Regions from separate parts of the Mesorhizobium sp. M0830 genome, predicted to be linked through region 1. Evidence: predicted binding sites of a transcription regulator. Region 1 holds the regulator's gene; the other holds the start of a gene.
What was found. Region 1 encodes HrcA, which represses chaperone genes, less so after heat shock. Its sites were predicted from a motif close to GTTAGCACTCNCNNNNNGNGAGTGCTAAC; they were not measured.
Positions count from the first base shown of each region.

Region 2: groES (co-chaperone GroES) is a predicted target of HrcA. The motif match lies at 10,279-10,307, and genes of this name have one in related genera.

Region 1 is NZ_JAMYOR010000034.1:1,873-16,739, reverse strand. Features, by position in the region: gene ligD (DNA ligase D) at 1-169, opposite strand, end outside; gene NKI20_RS19960 (hypothetical protein) at 704-844, shown strand; gene NKI20_RS19955 (thiol-disulfide oxidoreductase DCC family protein) at 1,024-1,470, shown strand; partial or broken gene NKI20_RS19950 (hypothetical protein) at 1,428-1,517, shown strand; gene NKI20_RS19945 (DUF1850 domain-containing protein) at 1,549-1,950, opposite strand; gene NKI20_RS19940 (TRAP transporter permease) at 1,947-4,058, opposite strand; gene NKI20_RS19935 (TAXI family TRAP transporter solute-binding subunit) at 4,160-5,119, opposite strand; gene NKI20_RS19930 (YciI family protein) at 5,378-5,746, shown strand; gene NKI20_RS19925 (RNA polymerase sigma factor) at 5,754-6,998, shown strand; gene NKI20_RS19920 (NAD(P)-dependent oxidoreductase) at 7,201-8,151, shown strand; gene cysK (cysteine synthase A) at 8,304-9,284, opposite strand; gene NKI20_RS19910 (LysE family translocator) at 9,501-10,118, opposite strand; gene NKI20_RS19905 (PQQ-dependent sugar dehydrogenase) at 10,324-11,673, opposite strand; gene NKI20_RS19900 (hypothetical protein) at 11,789-11,986, opposite strand; gene hrcA (heat-inducible transcriptional repressor HrcA) at 12,077-13,159, opposite strand; gene rph (ribonuclease PH) at 13,362-14,078, shown strand; gene NKI20_RS19885 (VOC family protein) at 14,262-14,672, shown strand; gene rdgB (RdgB/HAM1 family non-canonical purine NTP pyrophosphatase) at 14,672-14,867, shown strand, end outside.
Region 2 is NZ_JAMYOR010000011.1:120,722-135,588, forward strand. Features, by position in the region: gene NKI20_RS09630 (NIPSNAP family protein) at 1-287, opposite strand, end outside; gene NKI20_RS09635 (TetR/AcrR family transcriptional regulator) at 384-1,064, shown strand; gene NKI20_RS09640 (metallophosphoesterase) at 1,283-2,416, shown strand; gene NKI20_RS09645 (glutathione S-transferase family protein) at 2,639-3,292, shown strand; gene NKI20_RS09650 (MAPEG family protein) at 3,674-4,180, shown strand; gene NKI20_RS09655 (cold-shock protein) at 4,893-5,102, shown strand; gene NKI20_RS09660 (hypothetical protein) at 5,466-5,693, shown strand; gene NKI20_RS09665 (hypothetical protein) at 5,693-6,100, shown strand; gene NKI20_RS09670 (hypothetical protein) at 6,102-6,269, shown strand; gene NKI20_RS09675 (YkgJ family cysteine cluster protein) at 6,291-6,671, shown strand; gene NKI20_RS09680 (LysE family translocator) at 6,774-7,385, shown strand; gene NKI20_RS09685 (hypothetical protein) at 7,486-7,764, opposite strand; gene groL (chaperonin GroEL) at 8,200-9,855, opposite strand; gene groES (co-chaperone GroES) at 9,919-10,215, opposite strand; gene NKI20_RS09700 (TetR/AcrR family transcriptional regulator) at 10,393-11,019, opposite strand; gene NKI20_RS09705 (MFS transporter) at 11,145-12,332, shown strand; gene NKI20_RS09710 (D-arabinono-1,4-lactone oxidase) at 12,345-13,646, shown strand; gene NKI20_RS09715 (DSD1 family PLP-dependent enzyme) at 13,643-14,788, shown strand; partial or broken gene NKI20_RS09720 (GyrI-like domain-containing protein) at 14,793-14,867, opposite strand, start outside.

The DNA of each region.
Region 1 (14,867 bases):
GCACGCCGGCATGTTCGAGGCGAAGGTCGTAATGCAGCCTTGTCGCTGCGTGCTTGTGGATGACGAAGATACCGCCAGCCTTGGACTTCTTGTCGCGAGAAACCTTGCCGGCCGGTTCAGCCGTCTTCTTGAAATCGCGCTTGGAATGATACTGTTCGAGGCTGGCCATCTCTTGATGTCCTCAGGCTGACTTGGCGCGCCGGCCTTCGCAGGCCCGGCATCCGACGGCAGGCTCTTCTTCATCAGGTCGAACGAAGGCTTGGGGGCCGCCTTCGCCGTGGGCCCAGCGACAGCCTCGGATGGCCTTTCCCGGCCGGGCGCGGCGCCATGATATCTTCCCTTCCAGAACCCGGATGAAGATGAACGGGCAGAGGCCGCTCCAGTTCCGCCATGCGCGACGTCGACGACGCGAAGGCCGCTTTCCGGGATGGTCGCGCCAGCACGGAAATTTCCCAGGCGCGGCAAAAGCTGAAACAGAATCGCGCGCAGGCGGCATTCGAACGAAACATATGTGATGCAAAAGTCACATTGGTCGGAATGCCGACCAACTGCACGGAAAGACCCCGAATCAGCCGCATTCCAGCCACGAAGCAAGGCCTTCTCGACCAGATATTAACATCACGTTCACCGACTATTCACCCCTCGACGCTATGATGACCGCAATTCGGAAGGGACATCCGAAAACGGGACAGGGACCAGGTAAATGAACTTCCTCGCGCACCTCATCGGCTATGCCGCCGTCATTCGCGAATTCGTCGCGCCGACCTATCGGCCCGAGCGCTATTACATGCGCGGCCCCGGCCCGGCCTGCGCCCGTCGCGGCAACTCGCTGGGCGCGCACTGATCATGACTTTCGAGAGCCGCCACGACAGCCGGATCTGCAGGCCCGCCGCCTCAACCCGCGCCACCACCTATCGCGCCGAGCGTCCCGCTCTCGCCGACAGGCGGCGTGCGACATCGCCACGGCTTTGATGCCGCCTCCGGCTGGCTTAGTGTCATAGGGCACAAGCAGCCGAGGCCTGCGTGACCGACCTTCCCAAGTCAAGCAGTCCCTCCAAAACATCCTTCGATGCACGCCATCCGCTGATCGTCTTCGATGGCGTCTGCGTGCTGTGCTCCGGCTTCGTGCGCATGGTGGTCAGGCTCGACCGCCAAAGCCGTTTCCGCTTCGCCACCGCGCAGTCGCCGTTTGGCGAAGCGCTGTTCAGGAAGCACGGGCTGCGCACGGACTCCTACGAAACCAATCTGGTCCTGATCGACGGCATCGCCTTCACGCGGCTCGACAGCTTCGTTGCCGTCATGTCGGAACTCGGCTGGCCCTGGCGGGCGATGAACGCTTTGCTGTTGCTGCCGCGCCCGCTGCGAAACTGGCTCTACGATTGCATCGCCAGGAATCGCTACACCCTGTTCGGCAGGAAGGACAGTTGCGAGATACCCGCACCCGAGCTGCGGGGACGAATGATTGGCTAGGGGGTCAGGTCGGCAGGAGATTTCACGAGGCCGTCGAAAACGGCCGCTTCCACTTCCATGTCGAGATTTCCCATCCGCTCACCGGCCTGATCGTGCGCTATCGGGCTGGCTCGTGCCGTCCGACCCGCATGGTTCCAGCACAATGGAGGCACCAGCCACCTTGCCGAGTTCACGGCAGCCTTGAACCGTGCACAGCATCCAGCCGTCGCCGGTCTCGCCGGAGGCGGCAAGCACGAGGCGTCGCTGTGGGCCTACATCAGGCGCATAGATCCACCAGCCGTCGCGCAGCACCGCGCCTTCCGGCGGCTCCATGCCCGCGCCCGAGCCCTTGATCCGCGCCTCGACCACCTGCAGGCCGGAAGGCGTCACCTTCCAGTCCTCTGCCCAGCGCGTCCGTTCCACCGAATGCGTCCAGGACAGCGTGAAGGCGGCAACCGAGAGCGTCACCGTCTTGCCGGCGGCCAGGATGCACAGGCTCATGCGGAGATCGATGCTTGCTGCGCCCGCCACCAGTGCCAGCCGATCCAAGCAAGCGACAGCGCCCAGCCGGCCTCGTCAGTGAGTGGCACCGCCGCGACCAAGAGCACGCCGGCGGCGAAGGCCAGCAGCCGCTCCCACCACGCCATGCGCCTGATGAGGAAGCCGACCGCGGCAGCACCCCACAGCACGATCCCCATGCACGCCTTGGCGACGATGTAGGCGACCTCGACGGGATAGCCGAACTGGGCGGCGATCGGCCCGGCGTCCTGCAGCATCAGCGCCGGCGTATAGACCGCCATGAACGGCACGACGAAGCCGGCAATGGCGAGCTTGGTCGCCTGGATGCCGATCTTGAGGCCGCTTTCCCTAGCCATCGGGGCGGCGGCAAACGCCGCCAGCGCCACCGGCGGCGTCAGGTCGGCCATGATGCCGAAATAGAAGACGAACATGTGGCTGACCAGCAGCGGCACGCCGAGCGACAGCAGCGCCGGCCCGGCGAGCGACGAAGTGATGATGTAGTTGGGAATGGTCGGGATGCCCATGCCGAGCACCAGGCAGGTGACCATGGTCAGCACCAGCGACAGGAACAGATTGTTCTCGCCGATTGAGATGATCCAGCCGATGAAGGTCGAAGCGATGCCGGTCAGCGTCAGCGTGCCGACGACGATGCCAACGATGGCACAGGCAATGCCGACCGGCAGCGCGTTCTTGGCACCTTCGGCGAGCGAGTCGACGCAGATCCGCAGCGTCTCGCGGCCGCCCCTGGAGGTGAAGCAGGCGACGACCAGCGCGGCGATGACGAGGCCGAGGAGGTTGACGCCGAACTTCATGAACAAGGCGGCGGCGAGCCCGAGCGCCAGCCAGAAGACGACACGGAAGGCGAGCGGCCCGATCGCTGCCGCCAGCGGCGTACCGAGGATAAGCACGATGGTCAGCGCTAGGCCCATCGTGCCGGCGAAGATCGGCGTATAGCCGGCGAACAAAAGATAGATGAGGGCCGCAAGCGGCAGCACCAGCGGCCAGTGTTGTTTCACCGCGTCCCACGGGTTGGGCAGGTCCGCCTTGGCCATGCCATGCAGGCTGGCCTTGCCGGCTTCCAGATGCACCTGCCAGAAGCAGGCGCCGAAATAGAGCAGCGCCGGGATGATCGCTGCCTTGACCACTTCGGCATAGGGCACGTTCAGCGTCTCGGCCATGATGAAGGCGACCGCGCCCATCACCGGCGGCATGATCTGGCCGCCCATCGAGGAGGTTGCCTCGACGGCGCCGGCGAAAGCCGCGCGGAATCCGAAGCGCTTCATCAGCGGGATGGTGAACTGGCCGCTGGCCACCACATTGGCGACGCCCGAGCCGGAAATGGTACCCATCAGCGCCGAGGACAGCACGCAGACCTGCGCCGGGCCGCCGCGCCAGGTGCCGACAAGACCGAGCGCGAAATCGTTGAACAGCGCAATCATGCCGGCGCGTTCGAGAAAGGCGGCGAAGACGACGAAGATGAAGATGTAGGCGGCTGAAACATAGATCGGCGTGCCGTATATGCCTTCGGTGCCATAGGCGAAGGTGTCGACGAGTTGGGCGAAATCATAGCCGCGATGGACGAGCGGCGGCGGCAGATGGTTGCCGACGAAGCAGTAGGCGAGGAAGATGAAGGCGATGACCGCCAGCGGCAGCCCCATCAGCCGCCTGGCGGCCTCGAAGACCAGCACCACCAGCACCGCGCCGACGATCAGGTCCGGCGTGGTCAGGAAGCCGGAGCGGCGGATGAGGTCTGTATAGAACACCCAATTGTAGAGTCCGGTGCCGAAGCCGAGCACGCCGAGCGTCCAGAACACGGCTTTTGCCGGCATACTTTTGGCGCGCAGATTGGCGATCAGGCCGAAGCCGAGCAGCAGCAGGAAGCCGACATGCATGGCTCGCACCACCTGGCTCGGAATGCTGCCATAAGCGGCGACGTAGATCTGGAACACGGAAAAGGAGACGGCGATGAGAAAGGCGGCCTTGCCGGCGAGCCCTTCGCCGAAGCCCGGCGGCAGGCCTTCGACCTGCTCTTCGGCGACGGGGAGATGGAAGGTGGCGGATTTGCCGTCGGTTGTCGTTGCTTCGCTCATCCATCGATCTCCAAAAGGAGCGAATTGTAGCGCGAGGCGCCCCCCTCTGCCCGGCAGGGCAGAGGGGGCGCCTGGCGAAGACATGTCGGATTGCCACGCGCCTACTTCAGCAGCCCTTTCTCCTTGTAGTACCGCTCGGCGCCGGGATGCAGCGGCACCGGCATGCCGTCTAGCACCTTGGCGGGGTCGATCGCCTTGGCGGCGGCATGGGCGGCGGCAAGCTGGTCCAGATGCTCGAACAGCAGCTTGGTCATCCGATAGGCGGTTTCGTCGGAGACATCGGCGCGGGTGATAAGGAAATTGCCGACGGCAGCGGTGGCGACATCCTCGCTCTGGCCCTCATAGGTTCCCTTGGGAATGATCACCGAAAGATAGGGCGCGCCGATCTTGGCGACGTCCTGCGCCGGCACTGCCACGACATTGATCGGCACGGAGGTGGCGAGATCGCGGATCGAGGCGACGCCGAGTCCGGCGGATTGCAGCGTGGCGGCGAGCTGGCGGTTCTTGATCAACTCGACCGATTCGGCGAAGGGCAGGTATTCGACCCTTCCGAGATCCTCGTATTTCAGCCCGGCGGCAGCGAAGATGGCGCGCGCGTTGAGCTCGGTGCCGGACGCCGGCGCACCGACCGACAGGCTCTTGCCCTTGAGATCGGCCAGCGTCTTGATGCCGGACTCCCGGCTGGCGACGATCTGGATGTAGTTGGGATAGATGGCGGCGATGCCGCGCAGTTTGTCGAGCTTGCCCGGGAAGCCCGCTTCGGTGTTGCCTTCAGCGGCCAGCTTGACGGAATCGCCGAGCGCAAAGGCGATCTCGCCCCTGCCCTGCTGCAACAGATTGAGGTTTTCGACCGAAGCCTTGGTTGCCTGCACCTGGGTACGCGCGCCTTCGATGCCCTTGCCGTAGATTTCAGACAATGCGACGCCGAGTGGATAATACACGCCGGACGTCCCGCCGGTCAGCACATTGATAAATTCTTGCGCGCTGGCTGAGACGGCACCCAGGCCAAGCGAGAGCGCCACGGCACCGGCTGCAACGAATTTCGTTCTGAAATGGAACATCGGGGCCTCCTCCCTGAAATATCGGCGACCGCACCGCCTCCCAGGTGCGACCACGGCGAGTTTAGACAGCGAGCCGCAAATGCCAACCCGCAATTGTGCTCGTTAGACGAACGGTTGAGAGATCGGAAACAGATCGCGGCTTGCGCAAAAAGCCAGCGGAGCCGAAAGTTTTTTGAGCTGTCTGTCGAAATCGCGCGCTGCCGCGCGACATACGTCCGGCTCGCAACGAAGCGGCCTTCGAAACAACGGGAGAAGACCATGCGATACATGATTTTGATCTACGCCGACGAAGCCGCGATGGCGAATGCACCGGCCGAGGCGACCTACCAGATGAGTGCCGCCTATGGTGCCTATACCGAAGCCTTGAAGAAGTCCGGCGCCTGGCTGGCAGGGGACCGACTGCGCCCGAGTCAGGCGACCACCTCTGTACGGGTGGCTGGGGGCAAGACCAACGTGCTCGACGGCCCCTATGCCGATACCAAGGAGCAGCTTGCCGGCTTCTACATGATCGAGGCCGAGGATGCCGACGCCGCGATCGCCTGGGCGGCGCGCTGCCCGGCGGCCAGCACCGGTACTGTCGAGCTGCGGCCGATCTGGGAAATGACCGAGTACCTGTCCGAGAGATGATGATGTGATGGACAGTCGCTCGGAGATCGCCCGGGTGGCCGCCGAGGCCGCCGCCCGACAAAGCTACGGCAAGCTGGTTGCCTGGCTCGCGGCGCGAACGCGTGACGTGGCCGCTGCCGAAGACGCGCTGGCTGACGCCTTTGCCGCGGCACTCGAACGCTGGCCACGAACCGGCGTGCCTGAAAGGCCGGAAGCCTGGCTGCTGGCGGTGGCAAGGCGGCGCCGCGTCGATGCGGTGCGGCGGCGGCTGACCAGCGAGGCCGGCCGCGAGCATCTCAAGCTGATTGCCGAGGAGATGGAGGCGGGCATGACCGACGATGACCTTCCCGACGAACGGTTGCGGCTGATGTTCGCTTGCGCCCACCCGGCGATCGAGCCCGGCATTCGCTCGCCGCTGATCCTCCAGACCGTGCTGGGTTTCGACGCGGCGACGATCGCCTCAGCCTTCCTGGTGTCGCCGGCAACCATGGGCCAGCGCCTGGTTCGCGCCAAGACCCGCATCCGTGAAACCGGCATTCCGTTCCGCGTTCCGGAGCGGACCGAACTCGGCGAAAGGCTGGATGCGGTGCTGGAAGCGATCTACGCCGCCTTCGCCGAAGGCTGGTCCGATCCGGCGGGCACCGAAACGCGGCGCCGCAATCTGGCCAGCGAAGGCATCTGGCTCGGTCGCCTGGTGGCTTCGCTGATGCCGGAAGAGCCCGAGGCGCTGGGTCTGCTGTCGCTGATGCTGTTCGCCGAAGCGCGGCGCGCGGCACGGCGCGATCCGGCCGGAGATTATGTTCCGCTGGCCGAGCAGGATCACACGCTGTGGGATGGCATTTTGGTTGACGAAGCGGAATCCCTGCTCCGCCGCGCCGCCACGATGGGCGTCATCGGCCGCTACCAGCTTGAGGCGGCGGTTCAGTCCGCACATGCGGCACGACGGCTGACCGGCCGCACCGACTGGGTGGCGGTCCGCGAACTCTACGACGCGCTGCTCTCGATCGCGGGATCACCGGTGGTGGCGATCAACCGCGCGGTGGCGATTGCCGAGGCCGAGGGTGCAGTGGCTGGATTGGCGGCCCTCTACGTGCTGGGCGAGGACAAGCGGCTTGATGAGTATCAGCCCTATTGGGCAGCCCGCGCCGGTCTCCTGGCCAGGCTTGGGCAGGTATCGCAGGCGTGCCAAGCCTATGACCGGGCGATCGGCCTCGAGCGCGACCCGGCGGTGCGCCGGTTCCTGCAGGGCAAAAGGGCAGCTCTGAAGAATTAAGCGCCGGGGAAACGGCGGCTCGCTGCCGGCAATTCGTCTAGTCCGAGTGCGGCCTCCGCAGTGAAGCCGCCGCTGCCGGGCGCGCATAAACGCCATTTTGCCGAGGTCTGGTCTTGCAACTGGTACCAGTTTGCGCAACCCTCAGCCACAACAGACTGGTCATCCGGTGGATGCCTGATTACCTGAATCTGGGAGGGGCGAAGTGTTCGGCGAGCCCACTACCGTTCTCATGGTCAATGAGTACCCTGACTACATTGATGCCCAAGTATGGGCTGCCGAGCTTAAAACCCGCGTGCCGCAGCTGGAGTTCAGGCTTTGGCCAGACGCCGGGAACAAAAGTGATATAGATATTGTGCTGATCGACAAGGGCGCCAGTCCTGGCTTTTTTGACGCCATGACGGGGCTAAGCGCCGTTGTCTATTTGGGGGCCGGTGTCGAGGGTATTGACCTTCAGAGCTTTCCCAAGGGTGTTCCGCTCATCAGGCTCGCAACGCGTGAGCAGGCGTCGGAAGTGGTGCAGTACATCGTCCTTCGGGTTCTCTGCCAGCAGCGGCATGTTGCAGAATACATGAGTCTGCAAGCCCGCAAATCCTGGAATCCGCTCGCGCCTCGGAAGATCTCCGAGACAAAAATTGTTGTGCTGGGTGCGGGCCGGATCGGTGGCTGGGCCGCAAAGCTGTTTGCGGACTTGGGCTACGACACGGCAGTCTGGTCTCGTCATCAAAAGACGCTTCCCGGTATACATAGTTACTTTGGCCGCGCCCAGCTTGCGGACGCACTCACAAATCGGGACTACGTTATCTGCTCACTTCCCCTGACTGGTGACACTCGTGGGATACTGAACTCCATTGCCTTTAGAAAAATGAAGCGAGGTGCCTACCTTGTGAATGTCGGCAGGGGCGCGCATGTCAACGAAGCCGACCTGATCCGCGCGCTCGATGAAAGTCAGCTTTCTGGTGCTTGTCTTGACGTGTTTGAGCGTGAACCCCTGGAGGCTTCATCGCCGTTGTGGACTCATCCCAGGGTGACCATCACACCTCATGTTGCGAGCTTCTGGGTGGATTCTGGAATCGACCAGGCCGCCGATCTTTGCGGTCAAGTCGCAAGAGGAGAGCCTCTGTCCAACAAAATCGACCTCGAACGGGGTTATTGAATCGAAGTCTTTACCCACTTTAGCAGGTTCCGATCTTCACGAAGCGCGGACATCAGCGCCCGCGGCGCCCGGCAAATGCATAGGGCTCCGAATCGAATCACTCTGGCCTCTGACAAAAGCGGCGCCGAAGGTCAACGTCCCTTCACCTTCGGCTAAGCCCCCAACCCCTCGAACAAAATCGTCGACAGATAGCGCTCGGCGAAGGACGGGATCACCACGACCAGGTTCTTGCCCTTGTTTTCCGGCCGCGAGCCGACGACGATGGCCGCCTGCAGGGCGGCGCCCGACGAGATGCCGACCGGTACGCCTTCGAGGCGGGCGACGAGGCGGGCATTTGCGACCGAATCCTCGTTCGATACCCTGACGATCTCGTCATAGATCGTCGTGTCGAGGATTTTGGGCGCAAAGCCGGCGCCGATCCCCTGGATCTTGTGGGGGCCAGGCTGGCCACCCGACAGAACCGGTGAGGAGTCCGGCTCGACTGCGACGACATGCACCGAGGGCTTTCGCTTCTTCAGCACCTGGCCGACGCCGGTGATGGTGCCGCCGGTGCCGATGCCGGCGACGAAGATATCGACCTCGCCATGCGTATCGTTCCAGATTTCCTCGGCCGTCGTCGTGCGATGGATTTCCGGGTTGGCGGGGTTCTCGAACTGCTGCGGAATGATTGCGTTGGGGATCGTCGCGGCCAGTTCGTCGGCCTTGGCGATGGCGCCTTTCATGCCTTTCGGACCCTCGGTCAGCACCAGCTCGGCGCCGAGCAGCGCCAGCATCTTCCGGCGCTCGATCGACATCGTTTCCGGCATCGTCAGGATGAGCTTGTAGCCCTTGGCGGCAGCGGCGAAGGCAAGCGCGATGCCGGTATTGCCCGACGTCGGTTCGATCAACGTGGTCTTGCCGGGAGAAATCTTGCCGGAAGCCTCCAGCGCCTCGATCATCGCCACGCCGATGCGGTCCTTGACCGAGGCGATCGGATTGAAGAATTCGAGCTTGGCGATCAGGTTGGCGACGATGCCCTTTTCCCGAGCGAACTTGTCGAGCCGCACCAGGGGCGTGTCGCCGATCGTATCGGTGATGGAATCGTAGACGCGGCCGCGACCGGGTAAACGGGCAGAGGTGACGGGCTTGTTCATTGGTTTCGCTCCCAGAATTTTCAGGCAAGGGGAATTTCAGGCAAGTGGGGAATTTCAGGCAAGTGGAATTCAAGCCGCCAAGATAGGGCCTTTGGCCGTGCAAGATAGACTGTCGGCTGAAAATATCCGAGTGGGACCTGTGTCGAAAACATCGCCCTCTCGGAAAAGCATTTCCCGCAAAGGCCTGTTTGCGAAATGGTTTGGCCGAAAAGCCCTCTATTGCCGGGCGGCAATCGCTGCAGCGGCGCCGACCATGAAGCCGGCGGCGGTGCGGTTCAGCGCCTTGAGCGCGCGCGGCGACTTCAGGAACCAGCGCGCCTTGGCCGCCAGCGCCAGATACGGCACCAGCACCACCAGAAGTACGACGACCGTCAGCGCAACGAGAATGCTGTAATCGGTAAGTGTGATGGTCTTCAGGTCGACGATGGTCGGCGTGATCGCGAGGTAGAAGATCATCGTCTTCGGATTGCCGAGCGTGACGGTCAGGCCGGCGGCAAAGCTCGACAGTAGCCCACCCTTGCCCTTTTTCGCTTCGACTGTCTCGGGCGTGATGCCGCTGTTCCAGAAGCGCCAGCCGAGAAAGGCCAGGTAGGCGACACCGAGCCATTTGATAGCCAGGAAAACCACGCCGAAGGTCTGCGCGACGAAGGCGAGACCCAGCACCACGGCGGTCAGGTAGGTGAGATCGCCAGCCATCAGCCCAAAGGACATCGCCAACGACGAGCGGAAGCCGGAGCCGAGCGCACGCGCAACGAGCGCGGTGACGCCGGGACCAGGGATGGCGGCGGCGATGCCGAGCGCCGCACTGTAGGCGAGGAATCCGGTGAGCGTCATGGCTGCGGCCTCAAATCAGAACGCCTTGTCGCATAGAATGGACCAGGATTGAATTCCCTGGGATCGGAATCCATTGCACCAGATGTCGCTGCAACACGCAGAGAAGGCGCCCTCATCCGGCCGCTTCGCGGTCACCGTCTCCGCCGGGGAGAAGAGCCTGGCGCCGCCGTTGGCAATCCGGGTGAGGGGTTTGTGTCAAGATTGCTCAGGAGCGATCGCCGTCATGGGTGACGCGCCAGATGGTGCCGTTGCCGTCCTCGGTCACGATCAGCGCGCCGTCGTTCGCCACCGCCACGCCGACCGGCCGACCCCAGACCTCGCCGTTGGAGACGACGAAGCCGGTGATGAAATCCTCGTATTCGCCGGTCGGCTTGCCGTCCCTGAACAGCAATCTCACCACCTTGTAGCCGGTCCTGTTGCCACGGTTCCATGAACCATGCAGCGCGACGAAGGCGTCGCCCCTGTATTCGGCCGGAAAGGTCTTCCCTTCGTAGAAGGCGATGTTGAGCGGCGCCGAATGCGCCTGCATCAGCACGTCGGGAATATCAGCCTTGCCGGCAAGATCGGGGCGCTCGCCCTTGTGACGCGGATCCTCGTTGTTGCCGACATAGTACCAGGGCCAGCCATAGAAGGCGCCGTCCTTGACCACGGTCGCATATTCCGGCGGCACATTGTCGCCGAGCCCATCGCTTTCGTTGACGACACACCACAGCGCGCCGGTCGCCGGCTGCACGGCCATGCCCGAACAGTTGCGCAGGCCAGTGGCGACGATGCGTCCGTTCTTGCCGTCGGGATCGAAGGCCAGCACAGCCGCGCGGCCATCCTCGGGACCCCAGGCAGCGCCGAGCGGCTGCGACGTCGCCCAGGCGTCGAGGCCGCCCTTCGGTTCTTTGCCCATATGCTGCGCGGCATTCGAACCCGAGCCGACCGATAGATAAAGCGTCTTGCCGTCCGGAGAGAAAGCGATGTCGCGGGTCCAGTGATGACTTGAAGGGATGTTGTCGACGATGGTCTCCGGGTCGCCGGCGGCCTTCAGATCGCCGCTGTGATAAGCAAAGCGCACAATGCCGTCGCTGTTGGCGACATAGACCCATTGCGGGTCGTTGCCCGGTGGATAGAAAGCAATGCCATAGGGCTGGTTGAGATTGCGGGCAAAGATGCCGTGCTGCGCCGGCTTCGCGCTACCGTCGGCCAGGCGGTAGACGCGGATCTGGTTGGCTTCGCTGTCGGCGACGAACAGGTCGCCGTTCGGCGCGACGCGGACGACGCGCGGATTGTCGATGCCCGACGCGATCAGCTCGGCCGAAAAGCCCGGCGGCAGTTTCGGCTTGGCATCTGCCGGCCTTTCGGCAAGGCCGGCGCTGTTGGAGGCGGATTTGGTGACGTCGGGTTTTGGCAGATCGTTCGGCTTGATCAGGCGGCGCACACCGGGCCTGTCGGCACGCCAGTCGCCGAAGGCGGCGGCACCTTTCAATACGGGCTCCGCTTGCTGTGCGAATGCAGCGGCGGCGAGAAACACCGCAGCGGAGAGAGCCAGCCCAGCCAATCGGATCATTCAATCCTCCAAACCTGGTCACATAGTGAACGGCTGCAAAGGGGGCAAACGAGCGGTTTCGTCCGTTGTTCCGCGGCACACGATCAGTTGAAGCGAAAGCGGAGGTTTTTTAGCCTCAGGTCCCAGCGGCGTAGAAATCGTCATCGAGACGCTTTTCCAGCGCGACGAGATCGGCCGGCAGCGGCAGGCCCATGGCGCGCATTTCCCGCAGTTTTTCGCGCAACTGCTCCTGGATCTCGTGCTGGTCTTCCGGCTGGTTGACCATCTCCTCGAGCAGCAGGCTGATCCGGGCCTTGAATTCTTCGAGCGCCATTGTTTTTCTCCTCAGCTGCTTGTTCTTTGTTTTTTGAGTCTAAGGTGTTGAGATTCAGGTCAGGCCGGCATCACCTGAACATCAATACGCTTAGCGCAGCATGCGGGAAATCAGCTGCGCCGTATAGTCGACCATCGGCACGATGCGGGCATAGTTGAGCCGGGTCGGGCCGATGACCCCAAGCGCACCGACGACGCGGGCGTCTTTGTCGCGATAGGGCGCGACCACCAGCGACGAGCCCGACAGCGAGAACAGCTTGTTTTCCGAGCCGATGAAGATGCGCACGCCCGATCCTTCCTCGGCGAGGTCGAGCAGTTGGATCAGTCCGTCCTGCGTCTCCATGTCCTCGAACAGGTGCCGCAACAGTTCGATATCGGCCTGGGCGGTGACGTTTTCGAGCAGATTGGCGCGGCCGCTCACGATGAGCCGTGCCGGCAGGCCGCTGTCCGCGCCGGCCCACACCGCGAGCCCCTTCTCGACGAGGTCCTGCGACAGCGTGTCGAGGGCGGCCCTGGTCTCTTCCTTGATGCGGGCGATCTCGACCCGCGCCTCCGCCAGCGTGCGGCCGCGGATATGAGCGTTGAGGAAGTTCGAGGCCTCGTGCAGTTGCGAGACGGTGATGCCGGCGGGCAGCTCGACGACGCGGTTTTCGACGTCGCCATTCTGCGACACCAGCACCGCCAGCGCCTTGGTCGGCTCGAGCTGGATGAATTCGATGTGCTTCAGCGCCACTTCGTTCTTGGCGGCAAGCACCAGGCCGGCACCGCGCGACATGCCCGACAGCATCTGGCTGGCCTCGGTCAGCATGTGTTCCAGCGTCGCGCCCGAGCCGGATGCCCGCACTTGCGCCTCGATGGCGCGGCGCTCCTCGTCGGAGAGATCGCCAAGCTCCATGAAGGCGTCGACGAAGAAACGCAGGCCGGCCTGCGTCGGCAACCGGCCGGCCGAGATGTGCGGCGCGTAGATCAGGCCGAGATGCTCGAGATCGCTCATCACGTTGCGGATGGTGGCCGGCGACAGCGAAGACGGCAGGATGCGCGATAGGCTGCGTGATCCCACGGGTTCGCCGTCCTTGAGGTAGGAATCGACGATGCGCCGGAAGATGTCGCGCGAGCGCATGTCCAATGATTGAAGCGCGGGCGCCTGCGAACTTGGATCGACTGCCTTGGTCATTGCGGCCAAAAACCTCCGGCCCAAAGATATAGACTTCGCTACGGCCCGCGCAACCCGGTGTCTGTGTCAGATCGCCCCGGTGTCTGCGTCAGATCACCCCGGTGTCTGTGTCGGATCGTCAAGCCATTTTCCTTTGCGCCATGCGTCCCATGCGGCTACAAGCCGGCCAAGATTCCCGAAAAATGACAAGAAAGCAGCCTGAATGCGCCCCTCCAAACGCCAATTCGACGAAATGCGCGCCATCTCCTTCGAGCGCGGCGTCTCCAAGCACGCCGAAGGCTCATGCCTGGTGAAGTTCGGCGACACGCATGTCCTGTGCACGGCCAGCCTGGAGGAAAAAGTGCCGGGCTGGATGCGCAATTCCGGCAAGGGCTGGGTGACGGCGGAATACGGCATGCTGCCGCGCTCGACCGGCGAGCGCATGCGCCGCGAGGCTTCCGCCGGCAAGCAGGGCGGCCGCACGCTGGAGATCCAGCGGCTGATCGGCCGTTCCTTGCGTGCGGTGGTCGATTTGCAAGCACTGGGCGAGCAGCAGATCACCGTCGACTGCGACGTCATCCAGGCCGATGGCGGCACCCGCACCGCCTCGATCACCGGCGGCTGGGTGGCGCTCTACGACTGCTTGCGCTGGATGGAAGCTCGCCAAATGGCCAGCGTCGCCAAGGTGCTGAAGGACCACGTCGCGGCGATCTCCTGCGGCATCCATGACGGCCAGCCGGTTATCGACCTCGATTACATCGAGGATTCGTCGGCCGGCACCGATGCCAATTTCGTCATGACCGGCAAGGGCGGCATCGTCGAGATCCAGGGAACCGCCGAAGGCGAGCCTTTTTCGGAAGGGCAGTTCGCGGAATTAATGGGCTTGGCCAAGAAGGGCATTCAGCGCCTGGTCAGTTTGCAGCAGATGGCGGTGGCTTAGTTCTCAAATGCCGAGCTTGAGCGCCCCCCTCTGGCCTGCCGGCCATCTCCCCCTCAAGGGGGGAGATCGGCTATCCCGCTGGTTTGCGCCACCTTCCGGCGGCGTGAGATGTGCGGAGGCGCCAAAGCTGCCAATCTCCCCACTTGAGGGGGAGATGGCCGGCAGGCCAGAGGGGGGCGCCTCGTGACGCCCTCTGCTATCCTGGAATCTGCTCTCTACGTCACCGACCTCGTCGCCGCGGAAACCTTCTACACCGGCGTCCTGGGCCTCACCCTCTTCGGCAAAGTCGATGGCCGACACCTGTTCTTCCGCTGCGGCCCGGGCGTGTTGCTCGTCTTCAATGCCGAGGCAACCAAAATCCCGCCGGCGCCCGACGCCAGGCTGCCCGTGCCGCCACACGGCGCTGTCGGCGAAGGCCATCTCTGCTTTGCGGCGACCGCTGACGAAATCGCCAACTGGAGAGCGCATCTCGAAGCGAAAAACATAGCCATCGAAAGCGAATTCGAATGGCCGCAGGGCGGCCGTTCGATCTATATACGCGACCCCTCGGGCAATTCGATCGAATTCGCCGAGCCACGAATCTGGGGCCTTTGATGCACTCTCTCGATGGAAAGAAGATCGTCGTCGCCAGCCACAATGAAGGCAAGCTGCGCGAATTCGCCGACCTGATGGGGCCGTTCGGCTTCGAAGCGAAATCGGCCAAGGACTACGGCCTGCCCGAGCCGGACGAAACCGGCACCACCTTTGAGGAAAACGCCTACATCAAGGCGCTGGCCGCGGCCAAGGCGA
Region 2 (14,867 bases), on a different contig from region 1:
TGTTTGTGCGCCGCCCAGACCGGGCCGTCATAAAAGGCGGCGAGAGCATTTGTCCGCGCATCCATACCATCGAAGCCGCGCATCCAGACGAACATATCCGGGCGATCGAGATCCCGGAACTGGCCGATGATGGTCATTCCAACGTCCTCCTGGCCCTCGATAAGCTTGCCGTCAAAAATGTCGATAAGCGTGTCGCGCTGGCCGGGCTTCAGCGTGTATTGCCGAAGCTCGACGACAGGCGAGGCGAGCACCGATGGCTTCGGCGCGGCATTCAGGGGCATGTTCATCCAACTCTCCTCAAAAACAGGGTGATCATCCTGTTTATAAAACAGACCGGTTGTCCTGTTTTGTCAATATGCTAGAGTTCGGCAATGTCAGCAGAGATGAACGTTCAATCAAAACCGCGCCCACGAAAACGCATCAACGACCCTGAAGGCATGCGCAAGAAGGTGCTCGATGTGGCCGAGGACGCGTTCCAGGCGCGCGGCTATCACGCCTCCAGCATCGGCGACCTGATGGCGGCGGCCGGCGTCAGCGGCGGCGCGCTGCATCACCATTTCCCGACCAAGAAGGCACTGGCGCTGGCGGTGATCGACGAGCGTGTGGCGGCAGCGGTGGAACAGACATGGATCGCGCCGGTGCTGGCGGCAGCATCGGTGCGCGAAGGCGTGCGCGCCGTGTTCGAGGCGGTGGCGGCGGAACTGGAGCAGCAGGGTTTCGTGCGAGGCTGTCCGCTCAACAATCTGGCGCATGAGCTGTCGCTCGCCGATCCCGATTTTCGGATTGCCCTTGCCGGTATTTTTGCCGATTGGCGGCGGGCGATTTCGGAAAAGGTGCGGGCGGACCAGCAGGCGGGCAGGGACGAGGGCACAGATCCCGAGCGCTTCGCCGCGCTGGCGGTCGCCACCTATTCCGGCGCCATGTCGATGGCCAAGACGGCGCAGGATCCGAGCGTGCTGCGGGACTGTTTGGCTGGTCTGGAGCGGAGTGCGCTGTCGTCATCTCAAGGCGGACTGGCAGCCAGGCGACGTCGCCGGGTGCTGCCACGACCAAGAACCCTTTGATGTCAAAGCGATAACACGCTGCGTTGACTTGGCGCGCCAGCTCTAGCTACTGCGCCCGCGGCCTTATCGCCTCATAGCGTTCGGAACTTGCGCCTTCATCGTAGCGCCTCGGCAGCCTGGTTCTCGAAGGGCGGAGATGCAGGCCTTTGGCACGATGTCGAATGGCGGCAAGGAGAGGCGCTGGACGGCCGGCCGCTCTCCATGCTGAAATTCAGCTCATGATGAATAGCCGTTCGCCTGGATTGTTTTCTCGTCGCAGCTTTTTGGCGCAGGCCGTAGGTTTTGCCGCGGCCGGCGCATCGTCGCGCCCGGCATTCAGCCAGACCGGCCTACGCATCCAGCCCATCGACGCCACCTTCCTGTTCATCGCCGATGTTCATGCCTGCCGCATGGCGAGCGGCTTGAGCCCCAACTGCCGGCAGGAAGGAAAGACTGACGCGGCCCTGCTGCGCAACGTGACGGCGCTCAACGGTCTCGCCGACAAGGACTGGCCCACCGAGATCAACGGTGTCGCCAGTGGCCTGCGCTCGGCGGGCGGCCGCATCGGCAGGCCGCTCGGCCTCGTCGTCGGCGGCGACATCACGGACGATGGCGGCGGTCAAATCACCCAGCCGAGCGAGGGCACCCAACTGCTCCAGTTCAGCCAGCGCTACCAGCAGGGCGTCGGCCCCGATCGCGTGCACATGCCCGTCTATGTCGGGCTCGGCAACCATGATCTCGACCAGAACGGGCCGCCGCACCATGTCGACTGGTACAGGCGCGAATTGCGCGACTATGTCGAGGTCAATCATCGCGCCGGCGTGTTCTTCAAGCCGCCGGTGCCGGCCACCGACTATGATATCGACACCGACTGCTATTCCTGGGACTGGGGCGGCCTGCATCTGATCCAGACGCATCGTTTCGCCGGCGATACTGGCCACGGCGCCGAGAGCAGCCTGTCATGGCTGAAGCAGGATCTGGCGACCTATGCGGCGGATGGCCGCCCGGTCATCCTGTTCCAGCACTATGGCTGGGACACCTTCTCCATAGAACGCTGGGATGCCGCCAAAAGGCACTACGACGATGACGGCTCCGGTGCACCGCACTGGTGGGGCGAGGCCGACCGGCAGGCGCTGTTGGCGGCGCTCAAGGGCTACAATGTCGTCGGCATTTTCCATGGCCACCAGCACGACACGCCGCTGATCTATCGCAGGGATGGGCTCGATCTGTTCAAGCCGAAGGCTGCCTATATGGGCGGTTTCGCGCTGGCCAGGGTGACCGGCAACGGCTTGGACGTGGTGCTGGGCGAGGCAACCGGCGATCATGGCGAGGTCGCCTTCACCAATGCCTTCAGCAAGGGTTGGAGCATATGAAGAAGGCGACCCTCGCGGCCGCCTTTTCCGCATCTCCTGGGAGTTTTGAATTCGGAGGAATTCATCCGCGGGAGGCTAACGAGCCGGCGTCGGTTAGGTTCCAGGCGTCGCCCGGGCGTCAGATCAGGTCGTGCTTCCGCCTCCCGAGGCAAGGTCGGCGAGCTAGGCTGTTACCAAGCGCCGACCAACGGATTGCAGGTGATCGTGCGCGCGGGGAGAAAAATGGCTGAATTCACGCTCTTCATCGGCAACAAGTGCTTCTCTTCGTGGTCGCTCCGGCCATGGGTGGCGATGCGGCATCTGGAGATCCCGTTCGACGAGAGCTTCGTGCGGCTGCGCACGTCGGAGACCTTCGCAAATCTGGCGAAAGTGTCGCCGACCGGCCAGGTGCCCGTCCTGAATCACAATGGCAAGACCGTCTGGGAAACACTTGCCATCCTCGAATATCTGGCTGACCTGTTTCCAGACAAAAGGCTTTGGCCGGCCGACATCGACGCCCGCGCCCTGGCGCGCTCGGTGGCGACCGAAATGCATTCGGGTTTTCGCGAGGTTCGCTATGGCTGGCCGATGAATTTGCGACGGCCGAAGGGCCACAAAGAGCTCGACGCCGAAGGTGAACTACAGCGCGAGCGCATAGAGACGATCTGGCGCGAGTGCCGGGAACAATACGGCAAGGGCGGCCCGTTCCTGTTCGGCCATTTCACCGCGGCCGACGCCATGTATGCGCCTGTCGTCACCCGCTTCGACACCTACGGCGGCACGCTTGCGCCGGATACACGCGCCTATGTCGACGCCGTTCTTGCCACCCCGGCGATGCGCCATTGGTATGCGGAAGCGGCAAAGGAGACATGGCCGGAACCCGGCCCGGACGAATGAGCTTCTTCCCCGCCTGGTCGCCCGGACGGTTCTCGAAGCATGCAGAACCAACGATTGCCGACCCTCCTCGGCTGACGGAAACCCCGATCGTGAAGGCCTGCTCATAGGGCTTTGCTTTGCGCACAATCCGTACTCACAGCGCCAGATCCCGGCACGCCGGCGGTCACTGGCGTTTCACCAGCACCCATCTGTGCCCAACGGGACCCTTACCCCTCGCGCCTCAACACCGCGACCATTGTTGCCATTTACGATCGCGCGAAGTCGAACTTCAACCAAAGCGTGTGATGACGCTTCTCGGCGCGCTGGATTGGCTCAGATTCTGGAGGATTTCAGGGTAGGTTGGTGTGAAGATGCAGATCGAATCTGTATCGCTTGGCCAAGATGGCCGCGGGCCAGAAGCGTCCCCACCAAGCCGGAGCAACAGAAGCACAACACCACTTGATCCTTTACAATGAACCAAAGGGCGAACAACGGGGACGGCACATGTCGGCGAGTGCTTATGCATTGATTGGATTCATCTCATGGGCGCTGGGCCTGCTGATCGTGATGGAAGTCATCCGGACCTACCTGGTGATCTCTGGGCAAGTCGCGGCAAACGGCTTCACGCCAGATAACGCAGCACTCACCCCCTTCATGCAGAGGCTGGCCCGCGCCCACGCCAACTGCATTGAAGGGCTTCCAATCTTCGGAGGTCTGCTAGGCGTCGCCATCATTATCGCAAGAACAGATGTCACGAATCCGCTTGCCTATACCCTGTTAGGTGCACGGATAGTGCAGTCGATGATCCACCTCGTCTCCACGACCCAACTCGCGGTTAGTCTCAGGTTCACCGCGTTCGCCGTGCAAATGGTGATCGGTGCGTATTGGTCCTGGGTGCTGTTGATCTGAAGAGTGCCGCGAGTTCAGAATCACGGCGGTCTTTCAACTGAAAAAAGCCGCCGGTTCAGCGGGTAAGAGAACGAGGTTGGGGGCCTATCGCGAAGATCCTATCGGGATGGAAGTCGACCAGCGCTCTGCCAGAGTGAAGTTGCCAAACTCACCTGGAGCATCCAAGCCAACACCACCCAAGCCCCGGCCGCTATCCACGTCGATCTTGGCGCGACATTTGCGCCGCAACCGGACATCGCCTTCGCAGCGAAATCCGGGGAGGGAGGGAAAGCCCCGCTCGATACCGGCCAGCCGGTCCGTCATCATACAAGAACGCCCCTCGCACGTTTTATTGTACGGGAGGCGTCCTTTGTGTCAGCGTCCCTGAGATCTCTCTCTGAAACTGCTGACACTGTGAAATGCATGGGCGCGAAATTGGTTCCCGGCATGCTGCTTTTTTTATGGAACAGGCGCCTTGGTTTCTGTGCCCGGAGCCGCCGGCGAATGGATCCTCGCCAGGCGCGTCTGCGTCGAATCTGGTGAGAAGAAAACCAGAAATTGACATGCCGCCAAAAGAAGCCTACAAGGAATTCGTCGATATTTGTTTGACTGACTTTTGTTATCCGCGCTTTCGAGCGCGCCTTTGACGAACTTCCCACATCAAAAATCGGGACAAACGACGTCATGCATCCGCATGGCGTCGAACGAATATTTGCCATGGAAAGGGTTCGTCATGAGCACCGGCACAGTTAAATGGTTCAACGCCACCAAAGGTTTTGGTTTTATTCAGCCTGACGACGGCTCTGCCGACGTTTTTGTCCACATCTCGGCCGTAGAGCGCGCCGGTATGCGCGACATCGTCGAGGGCCAGAAGCTCGGCTACGAGATGGTCCGCGACAACAAGTCGGGCAAGATGTCCGCCGACCAGTTGAAGGCGGCCTGAAAAAAGAATTCAGCTCTCCCGGTGACCACGGATGTACTGGCACCGGTGAGTGGCGAATTCGAGCACATGGCCGCGGAGACCTGAGTTTCCACGGCATGTCGTGCGCATCAGAAGGTCGTTCCCGTGCATCCCCCGTGCATCCTTTTGGATGTCACTTGGTTGCGCGGCGCTCTCATGAAGGTCAGGCGGTGCCTGGCCTTTTTCATTTTGCGCGTCTTGCCGCTGAAAATGCGCCGCGCGCCGACCTGGACGTGCTATGGGACGCTCCAGCAATTGAATCCGCTGCCGTATGGCTTCGTGCATGGTCCCGACCGAAGACCCGGTCTTGCCCCATCGTCACGGGCTCCTGACAGGAGAAAGATTTTGACCGCTCAATCGAAGACAACAGCCGAACAGGCCGTGTCCTTGTTCAGCAAGACGCAAACCCAGTCGATGTCGCTCAACCGTATCAATTCCGAGCGCGATGCCGTCAGCCAAGCGCGTGAAGCCAAGACCGCGCGCTTGCGCGAATTGCGCCTGGAGAAGGAGGCCGATGAGTTGGCCGCCGCCGCGGCGCTCGCCGCTTTGCCGAAGCGAACCGGAAGACGCTGATGGCTACCAAGCGCGTGCCTCCGAAACTGATCGCTGCCGATTCGACCATCGCTGACGTGGTCGATGGCCTCAACAAGCCCGTCGAATATGTGCGCCGGGTGCTGGAAAAGCTGGAGCGCTGCAAACGCGCTCATGGCGATGCCCAGGTGCGGGTCGGCGTGCGCGGTCGCGCCGAATGCCCGAACTACCTGATCGAATATGTCCGTGAAGACGCCAAGACCCATGAGCGCGTGACCCATCAGGACGCCGCCTACAGCGGCAGCACGCATCGCGAGCTGGCAGTGCACCACATCGCGGAAGTCAGAAACTGGTCGCCCGAGGAAATGAACATCACGGCGGTTTCGGCGTTGATCGGCCGCCTGCGCAATCCACGTGCACCAACATCGCGCTTCGTCGACGAGGACTGACATGGCCATAAAATTCTCCACCAAGGACCAGCCTGCAACACCGGCTGCCGCCGCAAAACCGGCCAGGCCGGTTGCCGCGCCGAAAGCCGGCGAAGCTGCCGAGACCGCGACCGATCTGTTCAAGTCGCCGGCCGAAGCGTCGTCGCGCAAGACAGGCAAGAAGAAATGACGGGCAAGAAGAGATAGCCCCTTGCCGCAAGACGCCGATCGCAATCCTGCAGCACCAGGGCTGTCCGACCTGATGGCCGCTGCAAGTCCTTTGTCGTCGCAGCGCAGCACCGCTGCTCTCTTCGACTGCCAGAGCTGCGGCGCCTGCTGTTCCTACTCGGCCCAGTGGCCGCGCTTTTCCACCGAGGATGATGCGCAGCTCGACCGCATCCCAGAAAAATATGTAGCCGCCAATTTGTCCGGCATGCGCTGCGAGGGCGTGCGCTGCTCTGCCCTGTGCGGCGAGATCGGCAAGTCGACCGCATGCGGCATCTATGAACTCCGCCCGGACGTCTGCCGCGCCTGCATGCCTGGTGACGACGATTGCCTGATGGCGCGCCGGGCGCACGGATTGCCGGTGTAGCTGCTAATCTACTCCACAAAGGGGGAGATTAAGCTCACCGCCGCTTGTGCGCCATTGTCCGTCCCGATACCTTCCGCGCCGGGCAGGGCAGCGGAGGATTTCATGAGCATCGAATTTCTGTTGACGTCGCTGATCGTCGTGGCTTCGCCCGGCACCGGCGTTCTCTACACGCTGAGCGCCGGCCTCTCGCGTGGCGCGCGGGCCTCGATCATCGCCGCCTTCGGGTGCACGCTCGGCATCATTCCGCATATGGCGGCTGCCATCACCGGCCTTGCGGCGCTGCTGCACACCAGTGCCGTCGCCTTCGAGACGCTGAAATATCTTGGCGTCGCCTACCTGCTCTACATGGCCTGGAACACGTTGAAGGAAAAGGGTGGCCTGAGCGTCGAACAGGATGTGACGCCGCGCTCGGCCCGCAAGGTGATTGCTACCGGCATCCTCGTCAACGTGCTCAATCCGAAACTGTCGATCTTCTTCTTCGCCTTCCTGCCGCAATTCGTCAGCACCACCGAGCCCAACGCGTTGTCGAAGATGCTGGAGCTCAGCTCCGTCTTCATGCTTTTGACCTTCGTGGTCTTTGTCGGCTACGGCATCTTCGCTGCCTCGATCCGCAGCCATGTCGTGTCGCGGCCAATGGTGCTGACCTGGATGCGCCGAACCTTCGCAGGCGCCTTCGTCATGCTCGGCGCAAAGCTGGCGCTGGCCGACCGGTAGAAACCGGTTCGCGGGTCCTGGCGTCTCTGCGCAAAATCCCTGCCAGATAGTCAGAAGGCGAGCCCAGGCTCGCCTTCATCTAGTCTTCAACTCCGGGCAATCACTTGTTGGCGCCGCCGAGAGCCTTCAATTTTTCGCAGAACGGCGCGTGTGGTTTGCTCATCGCAGCGTCTTGGCATTCCTTCATCATCATGGCCTGATCGTCCTTGGACATCGCTGCCCAAGCGGCCTTCATTTCTTTGTCGGATTTCATCGTCTTCATGCTCGAATCGGTGAAGAACGGTTCCATCATCTTGGGCGAGTCGAGCGCCCCGGCAAATGCCGTGCCGCTGAAGACAGCCAATGCGAGTGCTCCAAAGCAGGCGGTTCTAATGCTCATAGCACGAGTCCTCCCTCATGGTTCTTCTCGATCGTCGAATGGCGGTCGCGTCCGGTTCTAGCATAGATTGAAATAGTTTAGGACTAACTCATATGGCTGTGGTCGGGCGTTCTCGTGCGTCAATATGATTAAGGTCTGCCGACCCATGGCGCTGACCTGGTGCGCCACACCTTCGGCGCCAAGCTGGCGCTGGCGGATCGCGTGCTGAGTCCGGTCGAGATCGCCGGCCACAGTTCGATACAGGCGGCCTTGCCGGCGTAGCTGGCCCCGACGAGGTCGCGGCGCTGATCGAAGCCGCAGTGCTTGCCGGCGAGGTACGGCAGCGCGCGGATGCCGCCGTCTGAGGACCGATTAGGCGCGGCGATCGAGATCTGCGCCAAACAAAAAGGGCGCCTTTCGGCGCCCTTTCTGTAAGTCTAGCGAGATTGGTTTGGATTAGAAATCCATGCCGCCCATGCCGCCCATGCCGCCGCCGCCCATGCCGCCAGGCATGCCGCCGCCAGCCGACTCCTTCTTCGGAGCCTCCGCGATCATGGCTTCGGTGGTGACCAGCAGGCCGGCGACCGAGGCCGCGTCCTGGAGAGCGGTACGAACAACCTTGACCGGATCGACGATACCCATGGCGATCATGTCGCCATATTCGCCGGTCTGGGCGTTGTAGCCGAAGGTCGCGCCCTTGTTCTCAAGGATCTTGCCGGCAACGATCGATGCTTCCGCACCGGCGTTGGCCGCGATCTGGCGGGCCGGAGCCTGCAGAGCACGACGAACGATGTTGATGCCGGCGGCCTGGTCGGCATTGACGCCGGTGGCCTTGATGTTGGCCGAAGCGCGCAGCAGGGCTACGCCACCACCAGCAACGATGCCTTCTTCGACGGCCGCGCGGGTCGCGTTGAGGGCGTCATCGACGCGGTCCTTCTTTTCCTTGACTTCGACTTCCGTCGCACCGCCGACGCGGATCACCGCAACGCCGCCCGCGAGCTTCGCGAGACGTTCCTGCAGCTTCTCCTTGTCGTAATCCGAAGTGGTCTCTTCGATCTGCTGCTTGATCTGGGCAACGCGGCCCTGGATCTCGGCCTTCTTGCCGGCGCCGTCGACGATGGTGGTGTTCTCCTTGGAGATCGACACCTTCTTGGCGCGGCCGAGCATGTTGAGGCCGACGTTCTCGATCTTGATGCCGAGGTCTTCCGAGATGACCTGGCCACCGGTGAGGATGGCGATGTCTTCCAGCATGGCCTTGCGGCGATCACCGAAGCCCGGCGCCTTGACGGCGGCGATCTTCAGGCCGCCACGCAGCTTGTTGACGACCAGCGTGGCCAGAGCCTCGCCTTCGACGTCTTCCGAGATGATGAGCAGCGGCTTCGAGGTCTGCACGACGGCTTCGAGAACCGGCAGCATCGCCTGGAGGTTGGAGAGCTTCTTCTCGTGCAGGAGGATGTAGACGTCCTCGAGCTCGGCAACCATCTTGTCGGCGTTGGTGACGAAGTAGGGCGAGAGGTAACCGCGGTCGAACTGCATGCCTTCGACGACTTCGAGTTCGGTCTCGGCGGTCTTGGCTTCCTCGACCGTGATGACGCCTTCGTTGCCGACCTTCTGCATCGCTTCCGCGATCATCTTGCCGACCGACTCGTCGCCATTGGCCGAGATCGTGCCGACCTGGGCAACTTCCTCGGAGGTCTTGATCTTCTTGGCAGCCTTGCCGAGCGCGCCGACGACTTCGGTCACGGCCAGGTCGATGCCGCGCTTCAAATCCATCGGGTTCATGCCGGCGGCAACCGCCTTGTGGCCTTCCTGGACGATCGACTGCGCCAGAACGGTCGCCGTCGTGGTGCCGTCGCCGGCGATGTCGTTGGTCTTCGAAGCAACTTCGCGGACCATCTGCGCGCCCATGTTCTCGAACTTGTCTTCAAGCTCGATTTCCTTGGCGACGGTGACGCCGTCCTTGGTGATGCGCGGCGCGCCGAACGACTTGTCGATGACGACGTTGCGGCCCTTGGGGCCGAGCGTGACCTTCACCGCGTCGGCGAGGATGTTGACGCCGCGAAGCATGCGCTCGCGGGCATCACGGGAAAATTTTACGTCTTTGGCAGCCATTTTTAGCTCCTGGCAGGGGCTTTAGATTGAGCCCGGGAATTCAGTTGATGAAAAGGCCTGATATCAGCCGATGATGCCCATGATGTCGGATTCCTTCATGATCAGAAGGTCTTCGCCATTGAGCTTGACTTCCGTGCCCGACCACTTGCCGAACAGGATGCGGTCGCCGGTCTTGACATCCAGCGGAACCAGCTTGCCAGCTTCGTCACGAGCGCCGGAGCCGACGGCGATGATCTCGCCTTCCTGCGGCTTTTCCTTTGCCGTGTCGGGGATGATGATCCCGCCAGCGGTCTTGGATTCGGATTCGACCCGACGAACGACCACGCGGTCATGAAGCGGGCGGAACTTCGACTTTGCCATTTTTTCTTCCTCGATGAGAACGGTGAGAAACAGTTCCTCCGTCCGGCGACGCCGGACATATGAGTTAGCACTCACCAATGGCGAGTGCTAACGTGGCGCTGAAATAGGCTGGCGGCTCGCCGGAGTCAAGGCGCGTAGCGCTGACCTGGAGCGTGAAATTTTTCTACGGATTGAGGGTTACAGAAACAGCCGCAGCTGGGTGTGGATGATCGAACGATAATCCTCGATCGTGCGGCGGCTTTCCGCGTCGCCCTCGGCAAGCGCCAGGCGCACCACGCCACCGGCGAGCTGGAAGATCAGCAGAACCATGCGTTCGAACTGCTCGCGCTTCTCCGGCTCGATCAAGGCGGCGACATGGTCGCAGAACATCCTGGCCTGATGTCGGGTTTCGGCGATGTCTAGGTTCTTGAGCGCCTTGTCGGCCTGGATGGCGTTCTGCAGATCCTGGATGGCCGGATCGCTGGCGACGCGGCTGAGATAGTCGTCAAGCAGCCGGTCGGCGGCCACGATCACGTCCTTCGCCTCGCGGACATCGGCGATGATCGCCGTCAGCCGCGTACGGCTGACCTCTGAAAACCGTTCGTAGAGCATCGCCAGGATCGCCGATTTATTGGGAAAGTAGTGGTAGACGGTGGCAATCGGCCCGCCCGCCAGCAGACCGACTTCCTTCATGGTGACGGCATCGATGCCCTTTTCGCCGATCAGTCGCATGGTCGTCGACAGGATCGCGTCGATGCGCTCGCGGCTGCGCTCCTGCTTGGGTCTGCGCCTGGGCTCGGTGGCTGTTTTCGTCACTTCCGTCATGCACCGATCTTTCGCACGGGCTTTTCAGATTCCGGTTGACAAAAAATATGATCAAATATCAGTTTCCAGAATGCTGACAGGTTGTCAGTTTTTTTACCGCACGGCAAGCACATTGGGAGGCGCCTTTGGCTTCGACAAATACCGGCCACGCAGACAATGACGACTGGCTGGTCGGCAATCCGACCAGCGCACAGCTTGCGTCGGCACTGTGGGTTGGCTCGGTCGGTTTGCTCATCCTCGGGCTGCAGCCCGTGCTGCTCGGCGCTCTCTATATCGAGGGCCATGTCAGCGGCGATGAACTGGCGCTGGTCGCGACCGCCGAGATGATCGCCATTGCCGTCGGTTCGGCTGTCGTGGCGATGCTGCTCTCAGCGCACAACATGCGCTGGAAAAGTGCCGTTCTTTTGCTGCTGCTGGCGCTGGCCAATGTGTGGACGGCCTATGCCGCAACCGCCAACACGCTGATCGCTGCCCGCGCGCTGGCCGGCCTTGCCGAGGGCGGTCTGGTGGCGGTCGCCACCGAGTTGATCGCCCGCTCGCGGCGCGCCGAGCGCATCGGCGGCTATTTCGTCACCATGCAGACGCTGGCGCAATGCGCGACTGCCCTGTTGCTGGCGCTCTATGTCATCCCGGCCGCCGGATCGGCCGGAGGCTTCATCGTTCTTGCCGTCGTCTGCGTCGCGTCGCTGGCGGTCGCCTTCACCGTCCCTGGCGACTATGCCGATCTGCCCAAGGACGAGAATCTGGCCAATGTGCTGACGGTTCCTTCGCTCACCGCGCTGCTGTCGGTGTTCTGCTACTTCATGTTCTTCGGCGCGGTCTGGGCCTTCCTGGAGCCGCTTGGCGCGCAATACGGCATCGATGGCCGCACCGTCGGCCTGATTGTCTCTGCCAGCCTCGCGGCTCAGGTCCTGGGTGCAATGACGGCAACCGTCTTCGAGGCGCGCATCGATTATCGCCTTGCCGTTGCGACGATCGGTATCGTGGCGCTTGTCAGCTCGCTGGTTCTTGCCAGCGGACCTGACCTCATCACATTCTGGGTCGCCGCTCTGGTCATGGGCTTCATTCTTTTGTTCATCGTGCCTTACCAGATCCGGCTGGCGATCACCGCCGACGAGACGCGCACCGTCGTGCTCCTGGTGCCGGCAGCCCAGCTTTTTGGCCTGGCGATCGGGCCGATCGCCGCGTCTCTGCTCATCGACGGCAAGGATTTCCGGCCGGTGCCGGAATTCGCCGCCGCCAGCGCTGTGGCCAGCGTGCTTCTGCTTGGTCTGTTCATCCTGCTGTCGCGGCGTCGCCGCGCGGTCGCCTGAGCGGGGAGCGCCATGTCGAACAGCTGGAGCAACTGGTCGGGCTTTGTCACCGCCGAACCGCGGTTGATCGCCAGTCCCGCCGATGCCGGCGAACTGGGTGATCTCATTCGTGCCGCACCTGGCCCGGTCCGCGTCGTCGGCGCCGGTCATTCCTTCACCCCGCTGGTGAAATCCGAGGGCACCATCCTGTCCTTGGAGAGACTGGAAGGGCTGGTCTCGCACGACGCCGAAAAACATCAGGCGCGGGTGCGGGCAGGAACCCGGCTCGGCCCGCTGATGCACATCCTGCAAGGCATCGGCCAGGGTCTGCCCAACATGGGCGACATCGACCGCCAGGCGATCGGCGGCGCGCTGGGCACAGCCACGCACGGCTCGGGGCCGACGCTCGGTGCCTATCACACGCAGCTGGAGACGGTGCAGATTGTCGACGGGCTTGGCAAGCTGCGCGACTTCAAGCGGGCAGGGGACCAGGAGACGATCCATGCCATCGGCGTCGCGCTCGGAGCCTTCGGTGTGCTGACCGAAGTAACGCTCAACAACATCGCGACCTACAGGCTGCGCCGCCGCAAATGGGTGCTGCCGATCACTGAGATGCTGCGCGAGTTCGAGACGATGATGGCCGCGCATCGCTCGGCCGAATTCTACTACATTCCGTTTTCCGGTTACGCCCAGTTCATCGCCAGCGATCTCAGCGACGTAGCACCGACCCTGCGACCGCCGGAGGCGGATGAGGCCGGGTTGAGGACGCTGCGCCGGCTGCGCACCGCGCTCGCCTGGCTGCCGTCGCTACGCGGCCGCCTGATCCGTTCGGCGGTCGCCAAATTCCCGGCCGAGGACTACGTGCAGGACTGGCTCAACGTCTATGCCAGCGACCGCCAGACCAAGTTCAACGAGATGGAATATCATTTGCCTTTCGAGGCGGGCCCGAAGGCGTTGGCCCGAATCATCGAGCTGACGGAGAAGCATTTTCCGGAGGTTTATTTTCCGATGGAGGTGCGCACCGTTGCACCCGACGAATTCTGGCTGTCGCCATTCTACAGGAGGCCGACCTGCTCGATCGCCATCCACCATGACGCGGCAAACGATCCGCTGCCGTTCATGCGGGCGGCCGAGCCGATATTCCGCAGATATGGCGGCAGGCCGCATTGGGGCAAGATGCACAGCCTGAAGGCGGCGGAGCTGAAAAAGCTCTACCCGCGCTGGGACGACGCCATGGCGGTGCGCCGCGATATCGATCCGCAAAACCGCCTGGTCTCGCCCTACATGGCCGGCCTGTTCGGCATCGAGCCCGGTCCTTCTGGCAGCGAACGATGAGCGCCTATTTTTCCGCCCTGTCGGAAGCACTGAAGGAAGCCGGCATCTTGCAGCCCTGTCTGGTGCTGGATGTCGGCCGACTGGACCGGAACATCGCGCTGGTGAAAGAGCGGCTTGACCCCGGCCTTGCCGTGCGGTTGGTCGACAAGTCGCTCGCCTGCCTGCCTCTGCTCGCCCATATCGCCAAGGCGCTTGACACCAATCACGTCATGACCTTCCATCCGCCGATCAGCGAGGCCGTGCTGAAGGCGTTTCCCGATGCCGATCTGCTGTACGGTAAGCCGATGCCGGTCGGCGCGGCAAGGGCGGCGCTGACGAACGGCGAGGCCGACTGGACGCGTGTCTGCTGGCTGATCGATACGCAGGACCGACTGGCGGAATATGGCGCACTCGCTACCGAGTTAGGCGCAGAGCTGCGCATCGCTTTCGAGATCGATGTCGGATTGCATCGCGGTGGCTTTGCCAGCCCGGAGGCGTTGTCGCAGGCACTGAGCGCACTGCCATCCCACAAACGCCTGCGTTGCGAAGGCGTCATGGCCTACGAGGCGCACGCGCCGCACATTCCCGGCCTGTTCGGCGGGCCGGTGAAAGCGTTGGCAAAGGCGTCGGCGCAGGCCACGGCGTTCGTCGCTTGTCTCGGCGCCGACCAGCGCCGCATCTTGAATATCGGCGGCAGCAAGACCGCACTGCTCCATCATGGCAGCGTCGCCAATGAAGTGTCGATGGGCTCGGCCTTCGTGCTGCCCAGCGATTTCGCCACGCCCGGCCTTGAGGGCTTCCAACCGGGTGCCTTCATCGCGACGCCGATCCTGAAAGTCGTCGAGCCGATGCTGCCCGGCCCGCTGGCCGTCACCCGCCTGCTACAGGCACTCGGCCGGTTTCCGCGCAAGGGCTGCTATCTCTATGGCGGCAAGTGGATGGCCGAGCCGGCGTTCCCCGAAGGCATGCAGACGAACGGCCTGCTCGGCCTGTCCTCCAATCAGCAATTCATGGGCTTGCCGGCTGACGCTACCCCAAGGCCCGGCGACCACGCCTTCCTGCGCCCGACGCAGAGCGAGGCCGTGCTGCAGCAGTTCGGGTCGATCGCGGTGTTCTCCGGCGGCAGGATAATCGATCGCTGGCCGGCGCTGCCGATGGCGTGATCGGCTACGCCCTCACCGGTATCCATATCTCCAGCCCGCCATTGCCGCTGCGCGGATCGAATTCGGGGCCGTAGCGTTC